3 regions of the Streptomyces sp. Ag109_G2-15 genome follow, and region 2 is predicted to be linked to each of the others. Evidence: riboswitches for the same ligand, from Rfam matches in the RefSeq annotation. Region 2 holds a riboswitch; each other region holds the start of a gene.
What was found. Region 2 has a riboswitch for cyclic di-AMP ahead of CRP49_RS17460 (transglycosylase family protein). Riboswitches for the same ligand answer to the same signal wherever they lie in the genome.
Positions count from the first base shown of each region.

Region 1 (3,281 bases), on a different contig from region 2:
CGGGCGGCGGCGGGAGGATCGACCTGGGCGTGATGAGCCGCACCGACCAGGTGTGGACCTCCGACAACACCGACCCGCTCGACCGGCTCGCCATCCAGCACGGCTTCAGCCAGATCCACCCCGCGCGGGTCATGGCGGCCTGGGTCACCGACAGCCCGAACACCCAGCTCAACGGGCGGGAAAGCTCGCTGCGGTTCCGCTTCGTCAGCTCGATGGCCGGGGTGCTCGGCGTCGGCGGCGACCTCACCGAGTGGACCGGGGAGGAGCTGGCCGAAGCCCACCGGTGGGTGGAGCTGTACAAGGAGATCCGCCCGGTCGTCCAGCGCGGCGACCAGTACCGGCTGCGGCCCCCGGCGGGCGGCCTCAGTGCCGTCCAGTACGTCCTCGGGGACGAGACCGTGGTCCTCGCCTGCCTGCAGGCGCAGCACTACGGCGAGCCGGTCCCGGCGCTGCGGCTGCGCGGACTCGACCCGACGGCGTCGTACGAATGCCGCGAAACGGGTGAAGTGCACCGCGGGGCGGTCCTGCTGCACCACGGGCTGCGCACCGGACTGAAGGGTGACCTGGATGCGACGGTTCTCCGACTGCGTCGCATCTGAGCTTTCTGTCCGAATTGGAGCCTTCATTCCAACTCGCTCTGGAATGAGGGGGCGTGGGGAGTCGGGGCGTGAGGAGCGTCATATTCGTGACCGTGCGTCGCGCGTCATGTCCACGTAATTCCGATAGCGGCAAAGGGAATTGAAAAGGGGAGAGATTCGGGAATTCACGGAGAGTGACCGTGAATTCCCGAATTGGATCACTTGAGACCCCGACGTCGGGAACCGGTCGCTTGTCCGGGTCCGTCTTGCTCGCTTACGTTCGCCACCAATCCGGACGGAACGCCGAATCCTGCCGCCGCCCGGAGTCCCCACACACTTCACCCGTGTTCGGCAGGAGCGGGGGACCCACCAGGTATGACTGCCTGTCCCGGTCTCCGCGACAGGCTGGGGGTGTAGCCGCGCAGCGCGCGGCCGGGCAGCTCCAGCCCGAACCCGACAGCTCACCTCGCAGGCGCCGGAGAGGAATGCGCCATGCCCGCGAAGGGTAAGCACCGCCGTCCCAAGGCCCCGCGTTTCACCCGCTCGATCGCCGTCGCCGGAACCGGTGGCGCCGCGCTGGTCCTGCCGTTCTTCGGGGCCACCGGAGCGCACGCCGCCACCGCGCAGTCCGTTTCCGGAAAGGCCGTGCAGTCCCTTCCGTCCGTGGCGAAGACGGCCGCGAAGAAGGCGGCCGCACAGCAGAATTCGGGCGTGCGCACCTACACGGTGCAGTCCGGTGACTGGCTCGCGAAGATCGCCGACGACCAGCACGTCAGCGGCGGCTGGCAGCGGCTCTACGACGACAACCGGCAGGCCGTCGGCCAGGACCCCTCGCTGATCCACCCGGGTCTGAAGCTGTCGCTCGGCGGGCAGGCCGCCCAGACGCACACCGAGCCCTCCGCTCCCGCCCCCGCGCGGGCGCCGCAGTCCCAGGCCGCCGACACCTCCGGTGCCGCCACCGCCCCCTCCACCGGCTACACCCTCCCGGTCACCGGCGCCACCATCGGCACCGGCTACCACGTGGCCGGCAGCATGTGGTCCAGCGGCTACCACACCGGCGTCGACTTCGTCGTGCCGACCGGCACCTCGCTCAAGGCCGTCGCCGCCGGCACCGTCGTCTCCGCCGGGTGGGGCGGCGCGTACGGCAACCAGGTCGTCATCAAGCTGAACGACGGCTACTACGCCCAGTACGGCCACCTCTCGCAGCTCTCCGTCTCGGCCGGCCAGACCGTGACCGCGGGCCAGCAGATCGGCCTCTCCGGTGCGACCGGCAACGTGACCGGCCCGCACCTGCACTTCGAGATCCGCACCACGCCGAACTACGGCTCGGACATCGACCCCGTCGGCTACCTCCGCACGCACGGCGTCGCCGTCTGAGGCTCCGGCTTCCAGGGACCCACTCCTCGAGAATCACCTGCCTGATACGCAGTCGAAGGCCGGACCCCGATCCACGGGTCCGGCCTTCGGCATGTGCGCTCGTACCACCCGTCTCGTTGCGGTCCTGTGGCGGCCGCGCCCAGGGTGTCGACAGGAGAGGTGGGGTGCGGACACAGTGGCCTGCGTGGGATGCAAGCGCTTTCTGTCTCCGTTTTCCGTCTCCGCTTCCCGTCTGTGAAGGAGCCACCCGACGTGACGACCACCCGCCGCGGCTTCGCGGCCCTCGCGGCCTCGGCCGCCCTCACCGCCCTCGCCCCCGCACCGGCCGCCCACGCCGCACCCCGCCACCGCCGCCTCCTCGCCCATGACGACTTCCGGCACGGGCTCGGCCAGTGGGTCACCGAACTCCAGGACGGCGGCAGCGTCACCGCCGCCGACGGCGTCCTGGACATCGACGTGCCGAGCGGCGCCACGGTCTGGTTCCGGCAGCGGCTCGACGGGCCGTACGTCCTCGAGTACACCGCCACCGCGGTCTCGGCGGGCGGCGCCAACGACCGGGTCTCCGACCTGAACAACTTCTGGAACGCCACCGACGTCCGTTCTCCGGACGACCTGTTCGCCGCCCGCCGGGGCGGCGCGCTCGCCGAGTACGACTACCTCACGACCTACTACGTCGGCTACGGCGCCAACTCCAACACCACGACCCGGCTGCGCCGCTACGTCGGCGAGCCCGGCGTCCGCCCGCTCGTCTACGACTACACCGAACCCCTGCTGGTCCCCGGCCGGCCCAACCATGTGCGGATCGTGTCGGACGGCTCGCTCGTGCAGTGGTGGAACAACGGGCGGCTCGTGTTCGACTACACGGACCCGGAGCCGTACACCGGCGGACACTTCGCCTTCCGGACCGTGTGGAGCCACTTCCGGGTCAGCGGCTTCCGGGTGTGGCGATCGCACGGTCAACGCGCCTGACCGGGCCGCTATTCCTGGATTGGCAAATTATTTAAGGGTGTCTCATCTCACCGTCCGTCAACCCCTGCTTACGGTCGCGTAGGTCACATCCGAAGGTGAATCATGGTCCGACGTGGCAGACGATTCGAAGAATGACAACAGATCAGTGATCGGGTCGTACGTGGCGGTGGGGGACAGCTTCACCGAGGGCGTGGGCGACCCCGGACCCGACGGGGCGTTCGTGGGCTGGGCCGACCGGTTCGCGGTACTGCTCGCGGACCGGCGCCCCGAGGGCGACTTCGCGTACACCAACCTGGCCGTGCGCGGAAAGCTGCTCGACCAGATCGTGGCGGACCAGCTCCCGAAGGCCGTCGAACT
Region 1 is NZ_OCNI01000002.1:1,516,508-1,519,788, reverse strand. It holds gene CRP49_RS43270 (alpha-galactosidase) at 1-599, shown strand, start outside; cyclic di-AMP (ydaO/yuaA leader) riboswitch at 903-1,066, shown strand; gene CRP49_RS43265 (LysM peptidoglycan-binding domain-containing M23 family metallopeptidase) at 1,071-1,955, shown strand; gene CRP49_RS43260 (DUF6250 domain-containing protein) at 2,208-2,924, shown strand; gene CRP49_RS43255 (SGNH/GDSL hydrolase family protein) at 3,070-3,281, shown strand, end outside.
Region 1: linked by a shared signal. The riboswitch ahead of CRP49_RS43265 (LysM peptidoglycan-binding domain-containing M23 family metallopeptidase) and the one ahead of CRP49_RS17460 (transglycosylase family protein) in region 2 are both predicted to bind cyclic di-AMP.

Region 2 (3,281 bases):
AGGTCGAACATGGCCTGGTCGATCAGGCGCTGCTCGGTGGCGTCGTAGCCGACCAGCTCCGGGCCGATCTGCTCGATGACGGCGAGGACGGCCTTCTCGACACCCTTGCCCTGGTAGCGGTTCGGGTCACCGTCGCGCAGCTCGATGGCCTCGAAGGCACCGGTGGAGGCGCCGGACGGGACGGCGGCACGACCCGTGCTGCCGTCGTCGAGGCCGACCTCGACCTCGACCGTGGGGTTGCCTCGGGAGTCCAGGATTTCCCGGGCTACGACGACGTCGATGGACGGCACGAGCATCTCCTTCGTGGATGTGACGCTGGTTGTGCGCGGCTGGTGTGCCTTGCGACTAGAGCCTAACCGTCCCGGGGGCGTCGGCCACCGACCGACCGTCCCGTGGACAGGGAGACGGTACCTATTGTTCACGTTCGGAACAAAGGGGCTCATGGGTGAGGCCCGGCTGAAGAGTGGGGAAACGGAGGGAACACCGGGGCGGGGCCCGGCAGGGAGCGGGGCGGCCGCACAGGGCGGGGTGGGTACAAACAACCCCGCCCCGGCGCGTACGGGGGAACACGCGCCGGGGCGGGGAGCCCGTGGGGACGGGGGGAAAGTCCCTCACGAGGCCTTCAGTGTGGGGGCCGGCCTTGTGAGGGCGCTGTGGTTCTGGTGGGGACCAGGTGTCACTTCAGGTGCAGCTGCTGGCCCGGGTAGATGAGGTTCGCGTCCTCGACGATGTCCTTGTTCAGCTGGAACAGCTTCTGCCAGCCGCCCTTGACCTTGTGCTGCTCGGCGATCGTGCTGAGGGTGTCGCCCTTGACGACCTTGTACTCGCCGTCGCCCTTCTTGACCTTCTTGCCGGTCGGGGTGGTGACGGTCTGGCTCGCGGCCGGGCGCTCGGCGGAGCGGGAGGCGGCCTGCTGGTCGGTGGAGCGGGTGGCCGTCGTGGTGCTCTTCGAGGAGCTGCTCGTCGACGGAGCCGCCGCGGTGCCGCTGTACGGGGTGCTCGACAGGCCCGTGCCGCAGACCGGCCAGGCGCCCTTGCCCTGGGAGGCGAGGACCTTCTCGGCGACGGTGATCTGCTGCTGCTTGCCGGCCAGGTCGGCGCGGGCGGCGTAGGCCGTGCCGCCGTAGGCGGCCCAGGTGGAGGCGGAGAACTGGAGACCGCCGTAGTAGCCGTTCCCGGTGTTGATGGACCAGTTGCCGCCGGACTCGCACTGGGCGACCGCGTCCCACTCGGAGGCGGTGGCGGCGGAGGCGTTGCCGGCCGCCATCAGCGGGGCGGCGACGGCGGCGCCGGTGACACCGGCGAGTGCGATGACACGGGTGGCCTTGGACGGACGACGGTGCTTGCCCTTGCCGGAGAACAGCATGGATCGATCCCCTCACCGACGCCTGCGAGGTGAGCTGTCGGGTTCGGGCCGGTTGAGTTGCCCGGCCGCGGCCCTTTCGGGACGCGGCTTCACCCCAAGCCGGTGCCGGCATCAACTGCCGGTCCCGGCGCTTACCTTGGGTCCCCCGCTCCTGCCTACGGCGCTTGACGCGACGACTGTTCCCGGGCAACCGCTGGCAGGACTCGGCGTTGCGGAAGCCGGGGCTCGTGGTGACGAGCGGCCTTGACCGTAGACAGGCGATCGGCGGAATTTCAAAGACGATCAGGGCTTCTGAGACTCATCCCACACTTTCGCCAAAACGGACATTAAGCGTGAAGTGGGGCGTCAACTCCCGCTACTTATCGCCCGTTTCGATACCGACTTCGAGGGTCTGACCGGCACTGATGTGGTTCGGGTCGGCCCCGATGGCCTTCTTGTTCTCGGCGTAGAGCGCATGCCATCCGCCGTCGACGTCAAGGGAGTCGGCGATGGAGGCGAGGGTGTCGCCCTCGCGGACGGTGTAGGTGCTCGCGTCGCGGCTGGCGTGACGGCCGGACGCGGTGCCGTTCTGACCGTTTGTCACGCTTTCGTCCGCACTGCCACCGCGGTGGCGTCCGCCACCACTGAGGGCGCCGGTGTCGACCAGGCTCGAAGAGCTGTCGGTCTGCCACGAATTGTCCGACTCATCCGTCGCGGGATCCGTAGTGGCGGACTCGCTCCCCTGCGCACTCCCGGTGCCGGGCGATGCGGATTTGTCGGACTTGGGGGTGTCCGCACCCTTCTCGTCGCCCTTGGCGTCGGCGTCCTTGCTCGCGCTCGGGGACGGCTTGGCCGTCGCATCCGAGGAGGAGTCGGACGAGGAAGACGAATCCGGCAGGCCGGACGAGTCAGACGTGTCGGACGTATCGGTGGAGTTGGACGGGTCCGTGGACGCGGAGGAGTCGCCGGAGTGTGCCGAGCCGGAGCCGGAGTCGGACGAACCGGAGCCCGAGACGCCCGTGTCGACGTCCACGGAGCCGGAGTCCGAGGTCATGCCGGCCAGCAGGGCGCAGGTGGCCCAGGGGGTGGTGCCCTGGTCGGCGAGGATCTTCTCGGCGACGGCGATCTGCTGCGAACGGCTGGCCTCGTCGGCGCTGGAGGCGTACTTCGTGCCGCCGTACTTGGCCCAGTCGCCCTGGGATATCTGCAGGCCGCCGTAGTAACCGTTACCGGTGTCGGCGCTCCAGGAGCCACCGCTCTCGCACTCGGCCACCTTGTCCCACGTGGTGCCGTCGGCCGCGTTGGCGCTCGCCGCGCCGAGCAGCGGGATGGCGATGGCGGAGCCGGTCACGCCGGCCGCGACGAGGAGGGCCGGAGCCTGACGGGGGCGACGGTGACGACCGTTCCCGGTGAGCATGCGGAAGCCTTTCGTGCGACAGCAGGACCGGCGCGGCCGGTGGAACTCGGGGGCCACGCTGATGGGTGAACGTATAGGCAGACGATCACTTGTCACAAGTTAATGCCGCGCAGATCACGTGAAGATCACAGAGTTGAACGTCTGTCATGTTCCGTTGTACGGGCTGTGCTCACCGGGCGGGCGTGAACTCCACGGGGAGGGTGCGCAGGCCGCGCATGATGAGCCCGCCGCGCCAGCGCAGCTCGGCCGGATCCGCCGCGAGCCGCAGGTCGGGGAGGCGGGTGAGGAGGGTGGCCAGCGCGGTCTGGCCCTCCAGACGGGCGAGCGGGGCGCCGAGGCAGTAGTGGATGCCGTGGCCGTAGCCGAGGTGCTGGTTGTCCCTGCGGGACAGGTCCAGGACGTCCGGGTCGGCGAACCGTTCCGGATCCCGGTCGGCGGCGGCGAGTACGACCAGCACCGGGTCCCCGGCGGCGATGTCCTGCCCGCCGATGGTGAGCGGCCGGGTGGCGAACCGCCAGG
Region 2 is NZ_OCNI01000001.1:3,887,052-3,890,332, reverse strand. It holds gene eno (phosphopyruvate hydratase) at 1-296, opposite strand, end outside; gene CRP49_RS17460 (transglycosylase family protein) at 677-1,366, opposite strand; cyclic di-AMP (ydaO/yuaA leader) riboswitch at 1,371-1,539, opposite strand; gene CRP49_RS17455 (transglycosylase family protein) at 1,722-2,762, opposite strand; gene CRP49_RS17450 (cytochrome P450) at 2,932-3,281, opposite strand, start outside.

Region 3 (3,281 bases), 1.9 Mb from region 2:
TCGCCGATGCCCCGCTTGGGGACGTTGAGGATGCGGCGCAGCGGCACCGAGTCCTCGGGGTTGGCGAGGACACGCAGGTAGGCCAGGACGTCCCTGACCTCCTTGCGCTCGTAGAAGCGGACGCCGCCGACGACCTTGTAGGGCAGGCCGACGCGGATGAAGACCTCTTCGAAGACACGGGACTGCGCGTTGGTGCGGTAGAAGACGGCGACGTCCCCGGCCTTCGCCTCGCCCGCGTCGGTGAGGCGGTCTATCTCGTCGGCGACGAACTGGGCCTCGTCGTGCTCGGTGTCGGCGACGTAGCCGGTGATCCGGGCGCCCTGACCGGCGTTGGTCCACAGGTTCTTCGGGCGGCGGGACTCGTTGCGCTCGATGACCGCGTTGGCGGCGGACAGGATCGTCTGCGTGGAGCGGTAGTTCTGCTCCAGCAGGATCGTCGTCGCGTTCGGGTAGTCCTCCTCGAACTGGAGGATGTTGCGGATGGTCGCGCCGCGGAAGGCGTAGATCGACTGGTCCGCGTCACCCACGACGCACAGTTCGGCGGGCGGGAGGTCGGCCTCGCCGGGCGGTACGTCGGATTCGTCGGCGCGTGCGCCGGTGCCGACCAGCTCGCGCACCAGGGCGTACTGGGCGTGGTTGGTGTCCTGGTACTCGTCGACCAGGACGTGCCGGAAGCGGCGGCGGTAGTGCTCGGCGACGTCCGGGAAGGCGCGCAGCAGGTTGACCGTCGTCATGATCAGGTCGTCGAAGTCGAGCGCGTTGGCCTCGCGCAGCCGCGACTGGTAGAGCGCGTAGGCCTGGGCGAGGGTCTTCTCGAAGCCGTCGGTGGCCTGGGCGGCGAAGTCCTCCTCGTCGATCAGCTCGTTCTTGAGGTTGCTGATCTTGGCGCTGAAGGACTTGGGCGGGAAGCGCTTGGGGTCGAGGTCCAGGTCGCGGCAGACCAGGGCCATCAGGCGCTTGCTGTCGGCGGCGTCGTAGATGGAGAAGCTCGATGTGAAGCCGAGCCTCTTCGACTCGCGGCGCAGGATCCGTACGCACGCGCTGTGGAAGGTCATGACCCACATCGCGTTCGCGCGCGGGCCGACGAGCTGCTCGACGCGCTCCTTCATCTCGCCCGCGGCCTTGTTGGTGAAGGTGATCGCGAGGATCTGGCCCGGGTGCACATGCCGCTCGGCGAGCAGGTGGGCGATGCGGTGGGTGAGCACGCGGGTCTTGCCGGAGCCGGCGCCGGCGACGATGAGCAGTGGGGAGCCGGCGTGGGCGACCGCGGCGCGCTGGTTGTCGTTCAGCCCCTCCAGGAGCGCGGCCGCGTCGAGCGCCGGGCGCGGGGCGCCGTCGCGGTAGTACGCGTCCCGGTCCGGCGGCGCGTCGAACTTCCCGCCGAACAGATCGTCCGGAAGCGGCTCCGGAGCGTGATCGTCCTCGGGCGGCGGCGGGGGCTCCTCCTCGTGCCCGCGAGGGGTCTGGAGGTCCGCCAGGAAGCTGTCGTCAAAGAGGCTGCTCATCGCTCTCCGAGTCTAGGGTGCCGCACCGACAACCGGTCGCCGTCCCGGAAACCATGGCCGGTTTCCGGGAGGGGCGGACGTGCGCGGCCCGGACGCCAACAGCCCCTCACGCAGCGGAATCACCCCGTGACACGGGAGCGGTCCCACCCCCAGGTCACGAAAATGTATCGGACATATAGTGCACCAACCTTCACACGAGTCACACCAGTTGGCTAGGTTGCCGGTCGGGCCGCACGCCCCCTTCCGGCGAACGTCGCCGAGCCGCGCGGCCTCCGCCGAGTCCGGCGCGCCCCTGCACGGCGCCCGGAGCCGGGGACCCACCGAACCTTGGGGTGAATCGGCACACGTCCCGCCCGGGACGAGAGCCGTAGGGCAAACCTTCCGACCGCCCGAACCCGACAGCTAACCCGGTAGGCGGCACATGGAAGGAGTCGCCTCCCTTGGCGTCGCACCGCAAGCCGCGCCCCGCGGGCACACGTGGAGCAGGTCTCCGCACCCCCGTCCTCGCCACCGCCGCCCTCACCTCCGTGGCCGTGCTGTCCCAGACGGCCGACGCCGCTCCCCCGGCCGATGGGAAGCCGAGCCTGGAGGAGGTCGAGAAGAAGGTCGACGACCTCTACCGCCAGGCGGAGTCGGCGACCGAGAAGTACAACGCCGCCAAGGAGCAGACCGGCAAGCAGCGCAACCACATCGACTCCCTGCGCGAGGAGGTCGCCCGGCGGACCGCGCGGCTGAACAAGGCCCGCGAGGAGCTGGGCTCGTTCGCCGCCGCCCAGTACCGCACCGGGGCCGGCACACCCGACACCGCCACCTTCCTGCTCGCGGACAGTCCCCAGGACTACTTCGACGAGAGCCAGCTGATGAACCGGCTGACCTCGCGGCAGAAGAGCGCCGTCGACGACTACGTCACCGAGCAGGCCGCGACCATGAAGAAGCGGCAGGAGGCCGCCAAGAGCCTCCAGACGCTGTCCGAGTCGCAGAACGAACTGCAGACCGCCAAGGCCACCGTCCAGAAGAAGCTCGCCTCCGCGCGCACACTGCTGTCCCAGCTGACGGCCGAGGAGAAGGCCCGGCTTGCGGCGATCGAGCGGCAGAAGCAGGAGGAGGCCGCGCGGAAGGCCGCGGAGCTGGCGAAGCAGCAGGCGGCAGAGGCGCAGGCCCAGCAGGACAGCGGTTCGTCGTCGGGCGGCTCGTCCGCGTCCGGCGGCTCGTCGACGTCCTCCGGGACGTACGCCACCAAGGCCGAGAAGGCGATCTCCTTCGCGCGCGCCCAGATCGGAAAGCCGTACGTGTGGGGCGCCACCGGACCCGGATCGTACGACTGCTCCGGCCTCACCCAGGCCGCCTGGAAGGCCGCCGGCGTCACGCTCCCGCGCACCACCTACGACCAGGTCGACGTGGGAACCACGGTCTCCCTCGCCGACGCGAAGCCCGGCGACCTGATCTTCTTCTACGACGACATCAGCCACGTCGGCATCTACATAGGCAACGGCATGATGATCCACGCCCCCAAGCCCGGCGCGTACGTCCGCGAGGAGTCGATCTACTACGCCGGCGAATCGATCATCCACAGCGTGGTCCGACCCGCCTGAGCGTCCCGTTCTTCCGGCCTGACCGCCCCCTTTCCGCAGCCCGTTCGTCCCCTTTTCGAGGTTTTCGAGCCCCACGCGCGCGCGTGCCCACCGTGCCGCGCCCGCGCGGCTGCCTAGCATCGGGCGCGTGCCCGGCATCTCAGCTCTGCGTGCGTGGTGGGCGGGGCATCCGCCGGCGGCGGGG
Region 3 is NZ_OCNI01000001.1:1,990,797-1,994,077, forward strand. It holds gene pcrA (DNA helicase PcrA) at 1-1,505, opposite strand, end outside; cyclic di-AMP (ydaO/yuaA leader) riboswitch at 1,769-1,937, shown strand; gene CRP49_RS08520 (C40 family peptidase) at 1,946-3,097, shown strand; gene CRP49_RS08525 (tellurite resistance/C4-dicarboxylate transporter family protein) at 3,225-3,281, shown strand, end outside.
Region 3: linked by a shared signal. The riboswitch ahead of CRP49_RS08520 (C40 family peptidase) and the one ahead of CRP49_RS17460 (transglycosylase family protein) in region 2 are both predicted to bind cyclic di-AMP.